DNA from 3 places in the Streptomyces sp. NPDC005752 genome. Region 2 is predicted to be linked to each of the others. Evidence: predicted binding sites of a transcription regulator. Region 2 holds the regulator's gene; each other region holds the start of a gene.
What was found. The regulator HrcA, encoded in region 2, represses chaperone genes, less so after heat shock. The targets are predictions, from matches to a motif close to TTNGCACTCNGNNNNNCNGAGTGCNAA.
Positions count from the first base shown of each region.

Region 1 (5,092 bases), on a different contig from region 2:
GTTCCGTGCGGGTGGCCGATCCCGGCCCCAAGGGCAGCGGCGGCAGCGGCCTGGCCGGTGACGCGGTGTGCGATCTGCGGCATCACGGCGGGACGGACCAGGCCGTGTACGCGTACGCCCGCGAGGAGCTCGACGCCTGGGAGAAGGAGCTCGGCCGCCCCCTGCCCAACGGTGCGTTCGGTGAGAACCTCACGACCCTGGGCCTCACCGTGAGCCGGGCACGGATCGGGGAGCGCTGGCGGATCGGCGACGAGCTGGTCCTGGAGGTGACCTCGGGCCGCATTCCGTGCCGCACGTTCGCGGGCCACCTGGGCGAGCGCGGCTGGGTGAAGCGGTTCACACATGAGGGGGCGACGGGCGCGTATCTCCGGGTGATCGAACCGGGGACGATCCGTTCCGGTGACCCGGTCGAGGTGGTGCACGTGCCCGGCCACGACATCACCGCGGCCCTGGAGTTCCGGGCGACGACCACGGAGCGGGAACTGCTGCCGAGCCTGCTCGTCGCCGGCGACGCGCTGCACACCCAGACGCTGCGCGCGGCGCGGGCGTACGAGGCGGGGAGGAACCCCGTCTCCTAGGGTCCTCGCGGTCCAGCACCCCGGCTGACCAGGGTGGAGGAAGGGAGGCAGGTCCGGCGGCCGCACGCGCGGGCGCTAACGTGCCGCCTATGACGACTGCACTGATTACGGGCGCGACGGCGGGGATCGGCGCCGCCTTCGCACGGCGGCTCGCGAGTGACGGGCACAATCTGGTGCTGGTGGCCCGCGACACGGAGCGGCTGCGGGCCCAGGCCACGGAGCTGCACGACGGACACGGCATCGAGGCCGAGGTGCTGACGGCCGACCTGTCGACGGACGCCGGGATCGAGGCGGTCGCCGCGCGGCTGACGGACCGCGTGAGCCCGGTCGATCTGCTGGTCAACAACGCCGGCTTCGGCAACAAGGGGCGCTACCTGGACGTACCGGTGGCCGATGAACTGACGATGCTGAAGGTCCACTGCGAGGCGGTCCTGCGGCTGACCTCGGCAGCCGCCGGCTCGATGCGGGAGCGCGGTCGCGGCGGGGTGGTCAACGTGGCGTCCGTCGCCGCCTTCCTGCCCCGGGGGACGTACGGGGCGTCGAAGGCATGGGTCGTCCAGTTCACCCAGGGCGCGGCGAAGGACCTCGCGGGTACGGGGGTGCGGCTGATGGCGCTGTGCCCGGGCTTCGTGCGGACCGAGTTCCACGAGCGGGCCGGAATGGGGACGGGCAACATCCCCGACTGGATGTGGCTCGACGCGGACAAGCTGGTGGCCGCGGCTCTGGAGGACCTGGCCCGGGGCAGGTCCGTGTCGATCCCGGACCCGCGCTACAAGGCACTGATGGGCCTGGTGAAGCTGACACCCCGCAGCCTCCTGGGCGGAGTCACCTCACGCGCGGGCCGGACGTACGGCCCGAAGTGAGCGCGTCCGGGTCTCCGGAACGCACCGAGGCCCGGTGCCCCCGCGACGGGGGTACCGGGCCTCGGCGGCGTACGGAGCGTACTAGTGCGAGTGGCCGTGGCCGCCGTGACCGGCGTCGGCCTCTTCCTCGGCCGGCTTCTCGACGACCAGGGTCTCGGTCGTGAGCAGCAGCGACGCGATGGACGCGGCGTTCTCCAGGGCGGAGCGGGTGACCTTGACCGGGTCGATGACGCCGGCCTTCACCAGGTCGCCGTACTCACCGGTCGCGGCGTTGAAGCCCTGACCCTTGTCGAGCTCGGAGACCTTCGAGGTGATGACGTAGCCCTCGAGGCCCGCGTTCTCCGCGATCCAGCGGAGCGGCTCGACGGCGGCGCGGCGCACGACCGCGACACCCGTGGCCTCGTCGCCGGTCTTGCCGAGGTTGCCCTCGAGGACCTTGACGGCGTGGACCAGAGCGGAGCCACCACCGGAGACGATGCCCTCCTCGACCGCGGCGCGGGTCGCGGAGATGGCGTCCTCCAGACGGTGCTTCTTCTCCTTGAGCTCCACCTCGGTGGCGGCACCGACACGGATCACGCACACGCCGCCGGCCAGCTTCGCGAGGCGCTCCTGGAGCTTCTCACGGTCCCAGTCGGAGTCCGTGGACTCGATCTCGGCCTTGATCTGGTTGACGCGTCCCTTGACGTCGGCGGAGTCGCCGCCGCCGTCGACGATGGTCGTGTCGTCCTTCGAGACGGTGACGCGGCGGGCGGTGCCCAGCACGTCCAGACCGGCCTGGTCGAGCTTGAGGCCGACCTCCTCGGCGATGACGGTCGCACCGGTGAGGGTGGCGATGTCGCCGAGCATGGCCTTGCGGCGGTCACCGAAGCCGGGGGCCTTCACCGCGACGGCGTTGAAGGTGCCACGGATCTTGTTGACGACGAGGGTGGAGAGCGCCTCGCCCTCGACGTCCTCGGCGATGATCAGCAGCGGCTTGGAGGCACCCGCCTGGATGACCTTCTCCAGGAGCGGGAGCAGCTCCTGGATGGAGCCGATCTTGCCCTGGTGGATCAGGATGTACGGGTCGTCGAGGACGGCCTCCATACGCTCCTGGTCGGTCACCATGTACGGCGACAGGTAACCCTTGTCGAAGGCCATGCCCTCGGTGAACTCGAGGTCCAGACCGAAGGTGTTGGACTCCTCGACGGTGATGACACCGTCCTTGCCGACCTTGTCCATCGCGTCCGCGATGAGCTCGCCGACCTGCGGGTCCTGCGCGGAGAGCGCGGCCACGGCGGCGATGTCGGCCTTGTCGTCGATCGGGCGGGCGGTCGCGAGGAGGTCCTCGGACACGGCCTTGACGGCGGCGTCGATGCCCTTCTTCAGGGCGGCCGGGGACGCGCCCGCGGCGACGTTGCGCAGACCTTCGCGGACGAGGGCCTGGGCGAGCACGGTGGCGGTGGTGGTGCCGTCACCCGCTACGTCGTTGGTCTTGGTCGCCACCTCCTTCACCAGCTGGGCACCGAGGTTCTCGTACGGGTCGTCGAGCTCGACCTCGCGCGCGATGGTGACACCGTCGTTGGTGATGGTGGGAGCGCCGAACTTCTTGTCGATGACGACGTTGCGGCCCTTCGGGCCGATCGTCACCTTCACCGTGTCGGCAAGCTTGTTGACGCCGCGCTCAAGGGCGCGACGGGCGTCCTCGTCGAACTTCAGAATCTTCGCCATGGGCTGTTTTCTTCCCTCTCAAAACGAACTGCGCCCCTCGCCACCCGGCTAGTTTTTCGCAGGGGGCCAGGGGCGCAGAACAGAAGCAAACGTTAGGTGAACTACTTCTCGACGATCGCGAGCACGTCGCGGGCCGAGAGGACGAGGTACTCCTCGCCGTTGTACTTCACCTCGGTGCCGCCGTACTTGCTGTACAGAACGACGTCGCCGGTCTTGACGTCGAGCGGAAGGCGCTCGCCGTTCTCGAAGCGGCCCGGGCCCACGGCCAGGACGACGCCCTCCTGGGGCTTCTCCTTGGCGGTGTCCGGAATGACCAGGCCGGAAGCCGTGGTCTGCTCGGCGTCGAGCGGCTGGACCACAATGCGGTCCTCGAGCGGCTTGATCGCAACCTTGGAGCTGGTGGTCGACACGATCCGGTCTCCCCCTTCGGAGATCTCACGGGGTTTAACAGTCTGTGGGGTGGCGACCAGACCGATCCGTCGTCGCGGGTGCCGGACCTGCCCTGTCGCACGGTTGTGCTGGCACTCTCCATCGGTGAGTGCCAGCACAGAGACTATGACCGGGATTAGCACTCGGTCAAGCGGAGTGCCAATTCACCACCCTCGCGTGGCGTCGCGTGGACCGCGCACGCCCGGACAACGCGGGAGACCGGCGCGGTGTTCCGGTGGCGGAGGAACCGCACGGGACCCCGCCTTCCGCCCCGCCCCGTCAGACGTAGTCCTCCAGCCTGGCCACGGCGTACCCCTTGTCCGTGACCGTCTTCATGACGCGGCGGATCATGTCGGCCATCGATCCCTCCCAGTCCTCGTCGCCCCGGAAGTGGGTGAGGATGATGTCGCCCGGGTGCAGGTCCCGGTCCCACTCGCGCCACTCCATGTGGTCGGGGAACGCCTCGGCGGCCCACAGGGGCACGGCCTTGATGCCGCAGGACTCGGCGACGCGGAGGGTGTCTGCGTTGTAGTTGCCGTACGGCGGCCGGAAGAGGGTCGGCCGCTTCCCGAAGTACTTCTCGAGCTTGTCCTGCTCGCCGCAGATCTCCCGCCGCTGGTCCGCCTTCGAGAGTCCCGGGAGGTAACGGTGGTTGAGCGTGTGGTTGTTGAGCGTCACGCCCCTGGCCTGCATGTCCTTGAAGTAGCCGTAGTCGTCGCTCACCACGTAGTCGCTGAGGAAGGCGCTGTACGGGATCTTCAGCTCCGTCATCATCCGCAGCAGTTCGGGGTCCTTCTTTGCCCCGTCGTCCATCGTCAGGAAGACGACCCGTTCCTTGGTGGGCACGGTGGTGAAGACCGGCGGCAGCGTCTCCCCGCCCTCCACCTCGAACCCGGCACGGGTGGTGATGCGCGGCTTCACCACGGGCGGTGCGGGGGCGACGAGCGGGAGTTTCGCCAGACCCCACTTCTTCGCCACCGCGACGCGGGCGGCCTGTTCACGCTTCAGCCGCGCGGCCTGCGCCGCGGCCGCGGCGGGCGCTTGTGGAGCGGCCGCCCCCGGCTGCCCCTCGACCGGCTTCCGCCGGCCTCCCGCCCCCTCGTCCGTACCGTCGGCGCATCCGGAGGCGACGGCGCCCAGCAACAGTGCGGCCAGGACCGCACACGCCGTTCTGCGACACTTCATGACGGATTTTTCTTTTTGTCGTACTAGCTGCATGGCGCCGCATCCTGCCACCGGGCCACCGGCCTCCCCCGGCGACACATCCGGCGGACCCGCCGCATCCCCCGGCTGGCTCACAATGGATCCGTGAACGCCCTTCCCCCCGCCGGCCAGGCCGGCCCCGCCGACCCGCTCGCCGCCTTCGCCGCCCTGCGCACCCCCGAGGGCACCGCGCTCCTGGACGAACTGCGCGACCACGACCCCGCACGGGAACTGGCGACCGCGACCCGGCTGCGCCGCACGCACCCCGCGGCCCTCGTGTCGGCGGCGCTGGGCCAGGCGCGGCTGCGGCAG
Region 1 covers NZ_JBEXYB010000016.1:71,312-76,403, forward strand. Annotated here, with positions in the region: gene ABZ441_RS15710 (MOSC domain-containing protein) at 1-578, shown strand, start outside; gene ABZ441_RS15715 (SDR family oxidoreductase) at 668-1,441, shown strand; gene groL (chaperonin GroEL) at 1,523-3,148, opposite strand; gene groES (co-chaperone GroES) at 3,250-3,558, opposite strand; gene ABZ441_RS15730 (polysaccharide deacetylase family protein) at 3,857-4,762, opposite strand; gene ABZ441_RS15735 (methyltransferase domain-containing protein) at 4,886-5,092, shown strand, end outside.
Region 1: groES (co-chaperone GroES) is a predicted target of HrcA. The motif match lies at 3,714-3,740, and genes of this name have one in related genera.

Region 2 (5,092 bases):
TCGGCGGGGTGCGCTGGTGGAACGTCAAGCACCCCGGGGCCTACGCGCAGGCCCTGGCCGAGGGCCGCTCGCCCGGCGCCGGCCGTGAGGTGCTCGGTGACGAGGACCGGCGGGTCGAGCGCATCCTGCTGGAACTGCGGCTCGTCGAGGGCTGCCCGCTGTCGCTGCTCGCCCCCGCGGGCCTGGCTGCGGCCGGCCGCGCGGTCGCGGACGGACTGCTGGAGCCCGGACCGTACGACGAGGGGCGCGCCGTCCTCACACTGCGGGGCAGGCTGCTGGCCGACGCCGTGGTGCGGGACCTGGTGGACTGAGGGCCGGGTCCGTGCCGGGGGTGTCAGGCGGGAAGGGTGACGAAGTCGATCAGTTCCTCGACACGCCCCAGCAGCTGCGGCTCCAGGTCCTTGTACGAGCCGACCCTTGAAAGAATGTGCTGCCAGGCCGCGCCCGTGTTCTCCGGCCAGCCCAGCGCACGGCACACGCCCGTCTTCCAGTCCTGCCCGCGCGGCACCACCGGCCACGCGGGGATACCCACGGACGACGGCTTCACGGCCTCCCAGACATCGATGTACGGATGTCCCACCACCAGCACGTGCGCGTCGGTGACCTGGGCGGCGATCCGGGACTCCTTCGAACCGGGCACCAGGTGGTCGACCAGGACACCGAGCCGGGCGTCCGGACCGGGTGAGAACTCCCGCACGATCGCCGGGAGGTCGTCGACGCCCTCCAGGTACTCCACCACCACGCCCTCGATGCGCAGGTCGTCGCCCCAGACCCGCTCCACGAGCTCGGCGTCGTGCCGCCCCTCCACGTAGATGCGGCCGGCGCGCGCCACACGCGCCCGCGCTCCGGGGACCGCCACGGAACCGGAGGCCGTACGTGAGGGGCGGACGGGGCCGCCGGCCGACGGGCGCACCAGGGTGACCACCCTGCCCTTCAGCAGGAAACCACGCGGCTCCATGGGGAAGACCCGGTGCTTGCCGAAGCGGTCCTCCAGCGTGACCGTCGGGCCCTGAGCCGTCTTCTCGCAGTGGATCACCGCACCGCAGAAGCCGGTGACGGCCTCCTCGACGACCAGATCGGGTTCTGCGGGGACCTCGGGGGCGGGAGCGGACTTCTTCCACGGCGGGGTCAGATCCGGCTGGTAGCTGCGCATGGCACGACGATAAACGGAGGCCCTTTCACGACACGCCGAAGCGGGCGGCCAGTCGGGCGCGCTGCGCCCGTACGAACGCCGCGTCCACCACCGCCCCGTGTCCCGGCACGTACGACGCGTCCTCGCCGCCGAGCTCCAGCAGCCGGTCCAGCGCCGCCGGCCAGTGCGAGGGGACCGCGTCCCGGCCCGCCTGCGGCTCGCCGGACTCCTCGACCAGGTCGCCGCAGAGCACCACGACAGGTGACCCCGGAACCAGCACCGCGAGGTCGTGGCCGCTGTGCCCGGGGCCCACATTGGCCAGCAGCACCTGGAGCCCGCCCCCGAGGTCGAGCGTCCACTCGCCGCTCACCTGATGCCGCGGGGCCACCAGCGCGTCCGTCGCCGCAGTGGCGTCGGCCTCACTCATGCCGTGCCGAAGCGCGTCCGCGCGCAGTTCCCCGGCGCCCCGCCCCAGCAGATCCGCCGTGCCGACCGCCCCGTAGACCTCCGCCCCGGAGAAGGCGGCCGTGCCCAGCACATGGTCGAAGTGCGGATGACTCAATGCGATATGCGTCACCCTCCGGCCCAGCATGCTCTCCGCCTGGGAGCGCAGCTCGACTCCCTCCCGGAGCGTCGAACCCGTGTCGTAGAGCAGCACACCGTCCGCCCCGGCCACCAGTGCGGCGGTCGCGTCCCAGACGGGAAGGCGTCGCCGCCCCGTACCGTTGCCCAACCGCTCCCAGCCGAACTCTTCCCAAGAGACGTCCATACGGCGACGCTATCGGCAACGACCTGCGCAGTCCCGCGACGGCGTGGCCGGTCGGCCTTGCCCCGGGACCACCCTCCCCCCGTACACTGACCGGGGGGATTGCTGGCACTCGAATGCACAGAGTGCCAGGCAGACGCCGGAGAACCACAGCTGGAGGTGTGCGCGGTGCTCAGCGAACGCAGACTCGAAGTGCTGCGCGCCATCGTCCAGGACTATGTCGGCACCGAGGAGCCCGTCGGCTCCAAGGCGCTCACGGAGCGGCACAGCCTGGGGGTCTCCCCGGCGACCGTCCGCAACGACATGGCGGTGCTGGAGGACGAGGGCTTCATCGCCCAGCCGCACACGAGTGCGGGGCGTATTCCGACGGACAAGGGCTACCGTCTCTTCGTCGACAGACTCGCGGGCGTCAAGCCCCTGTCTTCGCCGGAGCGCCGGGCCATCCAGAACTTCCTCGACGGCGCGGTCGACCTCGACGACGTCGTGGGCCGCACGGTCCGGCTGCTCGCGCAGCTGACCAGACAGGTCGCCGTCGTGCAGTACCCCTCGCTGACCCGGTCGACGGTCCGGCACGTGGAGTTGCTGTCGCTGGCTCCGGCCCGGCTGATGCTCGTGCTGATCACGGACACGGGCCGGGTCGAACAACGTATGATCGACTGCCCTGCTCCGTTCGGTGACATGTCGCTGGCCGATCTGCGGGCCCGGCTCAACAGCCGGGTCGTCGGACGACGCTTCGCGGACGTGCCCCGGCTGGTGCAGGACCTTCCGGAGTCCTTCGAGACCGAGGACCGGGGCACCGTGTCGACGGTGCTCTCCGTCCTTCTCGAAACCCTGGTCGAAGAGACGGAGGAGCGGCTGATCATCGGCGGCACCTCCAACCTCACCCGCTTCGGGCACGATTTCCCTGTGATGATCCGGCCGGTGCTGGAGGCACTGGAGGAGCAGGTCGTGCTGCTGAAGCTGCTCGGTGAGGCAACGGATTCGGGCATGACCGTACGGATCGGGCACGAGAACGCCCATGAGGGCCTCAACTCCACGTCCGTCGTCGCGGTCGGCTACGGTTCGGGCGACGAGGCAGTCGCCAAACTCGGCGTGGTCGGACCGACCCGCATGGACTACCCCGGAACGATGGGAGCGGTACGCGCAGTGGCACGTTACGTCGGACAGATCCTGGCGGAGTCGTAAGTGGCCACGGACTACTACGCCGTACTAGGCGTACGCCGCGACGCATCCCAGGACGAGATCAAGAAGGCATTCCGTCGGCTCGCCCGCGAGCTGCACCCGGATGTCAACCCGGATCCGAAGACCCAGGAGCGGTTCAAGGAGATCAACGCCGCTTACGAGGTGCTCTCGGACCCGCAGAAGAAGCAGGTCTACGACCTCGGCGGCGACCCGCTGTCCGCCTCGGGCGGCGGCGGTGGCGCGGGAGGGTTCGGAGCCGGCGGCTTCGGCAACTTCAGCGACATCATGGACGCGTTCTTCGGCACTGCGTCGCAGCGCGGACCCCGTTCGCGCACCCGGCGCGGCCAGGACGCCATGATCCGCCTGGAGATCGACCTCTCCGAGGCGGCCTTCGGTACGACCAAGGACATCCAGGTCGACACGGCGGTCGTCTGTACGAGCTGCAGTGGCGAGGGCGCCGCACCCGGCACCTCCGCGCAGACCTGCGACATGTGCCGCGGCCGTGGCGAGGTGTCCCAGGTCACCAGGTCCTTCCTCGGTCAGGTCATGACCTCCCGGCCCTGCCCGCAGTGCCAGGGCTTCGGCACGGTCGTCCCGACCCCGTGCCCCGAGTGCGCCGGCGACGGCCGCATCCGGTCGAGGCGCACCCTCACCGTGAAGATCCCGGCAGGTGTCGACAACGGCACCCGGATCCAGCTCGCGGGCGAGGGCGAGGTCGGCCCCGGCGGCGGCCCCGCCGGCGACCTGTACGTCGAGATCCATGAGCTGCCTCACGCCGTGTTCCAGCGGCGTGGCGACGATCTGCACTGCACGGTCACCATCCCGATGACGGCGGCGGCCCTCGGCACCCAGGTGCCGCTGGAGACGCTGGACGGCCTGGAGGAGATCGACATCAGGCCGGGCACCCAGTCCGGCCAGTCGGTCCCGCTGCACGGGCGCGGCATCACGCATCTGCGTGGTGGCGGGCGCGGGGACCTGATCGTGCACGTCGAGGTGCTGACCCCGACGAAGATGGACCCCGAGCAGGAGCGCCTCCTGCGGGAGCTGTCCAAGCTGCGTGGTGAGGAGCGGCCCACCGGGCAGTTCCAGCCGGGGCAGCAGGGGCTCTTCTCCCGTCTGAAGGACGCCTTCAACGGCCGCTGAACCCTGTCACCGCACCGCCCGCCGGTCCCGTACCGGCGGGCGGTGCCGTGTGTCCGGGGCCCGTCGGTGGGGTGCAACCGCTGATTCGGCACGATCCTCAGGACGTGGCACGATGCGCTCATGTCCTTGGCGCTGACCGATCTCTGCCGATACCCCGTCGTGCAGGCCCCGATGGCGGGCGGCGCCTCCCGACCGGAGCTGGCCGCCGCCGTGGCCGAGGCCGGCGGGATCGGATTCCTCGCCGCCGGCTACAAGACGGCCGACGGGATGTACAACGAGGTCAAGCAGCTCCGGAGGCTGACCGGGCTCCCCTTCGGCGTCAACCTCTTCATGCCGCAGCCGCTGGTCGCCGACCCCGGCGCCGTGGAGGTCTACCGCCACCAGCTCGCAGGTGAGGGCGCCTGGTACGAGACCCCTCTCGGCGACCCGGACTCCAGCGGGGACGACGCCTACGAGGCCAAGGTGGCGATCCTGCTGGAGGACCCCGTACCCGTGGTCTCCTTCACGTTCGGATGCCCCACCCGTGAGGTGCTCGAGGCGTTCGCCGCCGCCGGGACGCTCACCGTCGTCACGGTCACCTCTCCGCAGGAGGCGCGGAACGCGCAGTGGTCGGGGGCCGGCGCCCTGTGTGTCCAGGGTTTCGAAGCGGGCGGTCACCAGTCCACGCACCGCGACGACCCGCAGGCCGGCCTCACCGGCACCGGGCTGATTTCCCTGATCTCCGAGGTCCGCGAGTCCGTGCGGCTGCCCGTCATCGCGGCCGGCGGACTGATGCGCGGCTCGCAGATCACCGCCGTGCTGGCGGCCGGGGCCGACGCGGCCCAGCTCGGTACGGCGTTCCTGCCCTGCCCCGAGTCGGGTGCACACCC
Region 2 covers NZ_JBEXYB010000011.1:21,809-26,900, forward strand. Annotated here, with positions in the region: gene hemW (radical SAM family heme chaperone HemW) at 1-311, shown strand, start outside; gene ABZ441_RS11550 (DUF3097 domain-containing protein) at 335-1,153, opposite strand; gene ABZ441_RS11555 (MBL fold metallo-hydrolase) at 1,179-1,901, opposite strand; gene hrcA (heat-inducible transcriptional repressor HrcA) at 2,067-3,083, shown strand; gene dnaJ (molecular chaperone DnaJ) at 3,084-4,223, shown strand; gene ABZ441_RS11570 (nitronate monooxygenase) at 4,344-5,092, shown strand, end outside.

Region 3 (5,092 bases), on a different contig from region 2:
TCATCGGTGACGCCCTGGGGCGCCGGATCGCATTCGAGGAGATAGCGCCGGACGAGTTCCGAAGTCTGTGGGAGAGTACGGTGCCCAGCTCGGCCGTCGACATGCTGCTCGCCGCGTGGAGTGCGGCGGTCGGACAGCCCGCGTACATCACCACTGCGGTGGCCGACATCCTCGGGACGGCGCCGCGAACGTTTCGCCAGTGGGCCGTCGACCACGCCATCGCGTTCACGGAGGGTTCGTGACCTCGTCGACCGCGACCTGCGGCCCAGGCCGCAGCCCTCAGTCCGCCGTTGCCCCGGCCCCACCTCCGGAACGTGCCGAGCGCGTGGGCGCGTGCGGCTCAGGCAGCCCGGGGCACCGTGCGTACCGACAGGACGCGCGCCTGCGGTCCAAGTGCGCGACATCGAGTGGCGCCTGCGGGCCCGACTGAACAGTGCAGGGTCAGAACGCCGCCTCTTCACCAGTCGGCCGGCAGCCGGCTGCCCAGGCCGCAGCCCGATCGCCTCTAGCGGAAGCCCCGGAAGACGCCGTCGTCACCCGCGGCGGCGACGAAGTCCTCCCAGTCCATGTTGCCGAGGTAGATGTTGTTCTCGATCGACCACAGTTCTGCGGCTGTGACGCGCAGTTCGCCGAACTGCTGCTCCGCGTCCTCGCCGTCGCCCTCGCCGTCGTCCTCGTCGTCGTCGTCCTCGTCGTCCTCGTCGTCCTCGTAGGGCGGGACCGCGAGTAGCGGCATCCCAGGCGCGAAGAGCGCGGTCGTGTCCGCCACGATCAACATGGAGTCACTGTTACCGCTGGCGAGGGCCAGTGCGAGGACCTGTTCGGTCGTCAGATCGCTGTAGTCGGCATCGTCCACTATGTGAACATTCGCGAGGAAGCCGTCCTTGTTCGGCGTTGTGATCGCCGTATGGAGGGCTTGCCAAGCCGACTGGTCGGAATAGTCAGTGCGGATCAGCAAACTGTTGTCCGTCTGCGGCAGGCTCTTCAATGGAATTCTCTCCCAGTGGGCAGGTTCAGCAGTGCTGCGGACTGCAGCGCGCGGTGTGTCCTCAGTGCTGACGCTATGCGCCGGGTCTGACAGGAGGCCCGCTTCGGCCCGCCGCCCCACACCGCGCCCTCGGGCAAGCGGGTGGCCGTCGCCGGGATCGAGTCCTTCGGCCCGTCCGGCGAGTACCGGACCTGACCTCTTCCGCGGACCGGCCCCGAACCGTCCATGCCCGCCACCGCGTACGACGCCGGCCCCCGGGAACGAATCCCGGGGGCCGGCGTCGTACGGGTACTGCGGGTACCGCTCGAACTGCTGATCCGAGGATCAGAAGTCCATGTCACCGCCCGGCATGCCGCCCGGAGCGGCCGCAGAGGCCTTCTCCGGCTTGTCGGCGATGACGGCCTCGGTGGTGAGGAAGAGCGCGGCGATGGACGCGGCGTTCTGCAGGGCGGAGCGCGTGACCTTCGCCGGGTCGATGATGCCCTCGGCGATCATGTCGACGTACTCGCCGGTCGCGGCGTTGAGGCCGTGACCGATCGGCAGGTTGCGCACCTTCTCGACGATGACGCCACCCTCGAGACCACCGTTGACGGCGATCTGCTTGAGCGGGGCCTCCAGCGCGAGCTTCACGGCGTTGGCGCCCGTGGCCTCGTCACCGGTCAGGTCGAGCTTCTCGAAGACGGCCGAGGCCTGGAGCAGAGCCACGCCACCACCGGCGACGATGCCCTCCTCGACAGCGGCCTTGGCGTTGCGCACCGCGTCCTCGATGCGGTGCTTGCGCTCCTTGAGCTCCACCTCGGTGGCGGCGCCGGCCTTGATGACGGCCACGCCGCCGGCCAGCTTCGCGAGGCGCTCCTGGAGCTTCTCGCGGTCGTAGTCCGAGTCGGAGTTCTCGATCTCGGCACGGATCTGCTTGACGCGGCCCTGGACCTGGTCGCTGTCGCCGCCACCGTCGACGATGGTCGTCTCGTCCTTGGTGATGACGACCTTGCGGGCGGTGCCGAGCAGGTCGACGCCGGCGTTCTCCAGCTTGAGACCGACCTCCTCGGAGATGACGGTGCCACCGGTGAGGATGGCGATGTCGCCGAGCATGGCCTTGCGGCGGTCACCGAAGCCCGGAGCCTTGACGGCGACGGACTTGAAGGTGCCACGGATCTTGTTGACGACCAGGGTCGACAGGGCCTCGCCCTCGACGTCCTCCGCGATGATCAGCAGGGGCTTGCCCGACTGCATGACCTTCTCGAGCAGCGGAAGGAGGTCCTTCACGTTGCTGATCTTGGAGTTGACGATCAGGATGTACGGGTCGTCGAACGACGTCTCCATACGCTCCATGTCGGTCGCGAAGTACGCCGAGATGTAGCCCTTGTCGAAGCGCATACCCTCGGTGAGCTCGAGCTCCAGACCGAAGGTCTGGGACTCCTCGACGGTGATGACGCCTTCCTTGCCGACCTTGTCCATCGCCTCGGCGATCTTGGCGCCGATCTCGGTGTCGGCAGCGGAGATGGAGGCCGTCGAAGCGATCTGCTCCTTGGTCTCCACGTCCTTCGCCTGCTCCAGCAGAGCGGCGGAGACGGCCTCGACGGCCTTCTCGATGCCACGCTTCAGAGCCATCGGGTTGGCACCCGCGGCGACGTTGCGCAGGCCCTCGCGGACGAGCGCCTGGGCGAGAACGGTGGCGGTGGTCGTACCGTCGCCGGCGACGTCGTCCGTCTTCTTGGCGACCTCCTTGACCAGCTCCGCACCGATCTTCTCGTACGGGTCCTCGAGCTCGATCTCCTTGGCGATGGAAACACCATCGTTGGTGATCGTGGGCGCGCCCCACTTCTTCTCGAGGACGACGTTACGGCCCTTGGGGCCGAGGGTGACCTTGACGGCGTCGGCGAGCTGGTTCATCCCGCGCTCGAGACCGCGCCGTGCCTCCTCGTCGAACGCGATGATCTTGGCCATGTGAAGTGGTCCTCCCGGACAGGGGTGGATTTCTCCGGACCGAGAGGCGCCCGCGACGGACGGCCAGCGTGCTCTGTGGTTCCTTGCCCCACGGAGCCTGCGGGCCTCACCGGCCCGGTCCAAGTTCTGTCACTCTCACCTGGAGAGTGCTAACGCCAATAATTAGCACTCGACCCCTGCGAGTGCAAGCGTCCCCCTCCGTCGGTGGACAACCGGGAGGGGCGCACACACGCACGAAGGGCCCGTCCCCCTCTTCGGAGGTACGGGCCCTGCGTGTGTGAGTGGTGTCGTCGGCCGACCGCGCCGAGCTCAGCCGACGGCGAGCTTGACCATGTCCGCCTGCGGCCCCTTCTGGCCCTGCGAGATCTCGAATTCAACTCGCTGACCCTCTTCGAGGGTGCGGTATCCGTCCATCTGGATCGCGCTGTAGTGGACGAAGACATCCGCACCACCGTCGACCGCGATGAAGCCGTACCCCTTCTCCGCGTTGAACCACTTGACGGTGCCCTGAGCCATAGCCTTACTCCCCTATTACTGGCCCTTGCGCAGGTCCGCACTTCGCGGACCCGGGTCAGAAGTCACCCTCCGACAGGAGAGGGTGGCGTGCGCCGGAACGCGTCGACCGCGGCCGAATGTATCTGCCCAACTGCCCTCTGCAACAGGTCAATCGGACGAGAATTCTGGGCACGGGCGACCGCACGCAAGGGGCGAATTCGCTGGATTCCAGGGCAAGTCGGGCCTGACAAAGGCCACTTATGCCTCAAGGGGTTCACGCACTTTGGCTGTTTCTTGCCGCGGCCGGGCGCATTCTCATATGCGGGCGGCACGGGAAGCTGCGGTGACTTCCCCAACTCTACCGCGCTCAACCATGCGGAATGGCCCCCTCCACATGTTGTGCGGAGAGGGCCACTGTGCTCACGCCGTGCGGTCGGGCAGCCGCGCCCGGGGCCGTGCGGTGATCAGCCTCCGGCGACGGCCGGGATGATCGAGACGCCGGCGCCGTCCGGGGTGACCGCGTCCAGGCCGCCCTCGAAACGCACGTCGTCGTCGTTGACGTACACGTTGACGAAGCGTCGCAGCTTGCCCTGGTCGTCCAGGACGCGGGCCGCGATGCCCGGGTGGTTCTGCTCCAGGGAGGCGATGACCTCGGAGAGGACCGACCCTTCCGCCGGGACCTCGGCCTGACCGCCCGTGTAGGTGCGGAGGATGGTGGGGATGCGGACCTTGACGCTCATGTACGTGCCTTCCTTCGGTCTCGGGTGGTCAGTTGGCGGCGGCGAGGCCCGCGTCGCGGAACGCGTCCAGACTGGGCCGGATCGTCGCCGACAGGCCCGTCGTGGGAGCGACCGCGTCCAGGGTCTTCAGCCCGTCGCCGGTGTTCAGGACGACGGTCGTCAGGGCCGGGTCGAGCAGACCGGCGTCGATCAGCTTCTTCGTCACACCGACCGTCACCCCGCCCGCGGTCTCCGCGAAGATGCCCTCGGTGCGGGCCAGCAGCTTGATCGCGTCCACGACCTGCTCGTCGTTGACGTCCTCCACCGCGCCGCCGGTGCGCCGGGCGATGTCCAGGACGTACGGACCGTCGGCCGGGTTCCCGATCGCGAGGGACTTGGCGATCGTCTTCGGCTTCTGGGGGCGCACCACGTCGTGGCCGGCCTTGAAGGCGGTGGAGACCGGGGAGCAGCCCTCGGCCTGTGCACCGAAGATCTTGTACGGCTTGTCCTCGACGAGGCCGAGCTTGATCAGCTCCTGCAGCCCCTTGTCGATCTTCGTGAGCTGCGAGCCGGACGCGATCGGGATGACGAGCTGGTCGGGCAGCTGCCAGCCGAGCTGTTCGCAGATCTCGTACGCCAGGGTCTTGGAGCCCTCGCCGTAGTACGGCCGCAGGTTGACGTTGACGAAGCCCCAGCCCTCGCCGAGCGGGTCGCCGATGAGCTCCGAGCAGAAGCGGTTGACGTCGTCGTAGTTGCCCTCGATGCCGACCAGTTCACCGCCGTACACCGCGGCCATGACGACCTTGCCCTGCTCCAGGTCGTGCGGGATGAACACGCAGGAGCGGAAGCCGGCGCGGGCGGCGGCGGCACCCACCGCACCGGCGAGGTTGCCGGTGGAGGAGCAGGAGAGGGTGGTGAACCCGAAGGCACGGGCGGCCTCGAC
Region 3 covers NZ_JBEXYB010000025.1:99,953-105,044, forward strand. Annotated here, with positions in the region: gene ABZ441_RS21900 (NAD(P)H-binding protein) at 1-242, shown strand, start outside; gene ABZ441_RS21905 (hypothetical protein) at 506-856, opposite strand; gene groL (chaperonin GroEL) at 1,313-2,935, opposite strand; gene ABZ441_RS21915 (cold-shock protein) at 3,245-3,451, opposite strand; gene ABZ441_RS21920 (MoaD/ThiS family protein) at 3,895-4,170, opposite strand; gene thrC (threonine synthase) at 4,199-5,092, opposite strand, start outside.
Region 3: groL (chaperonin GroEL) is a predicted target of HrcA. The motif match lies at 3,098-3,124, and genes of this name have one in related genera.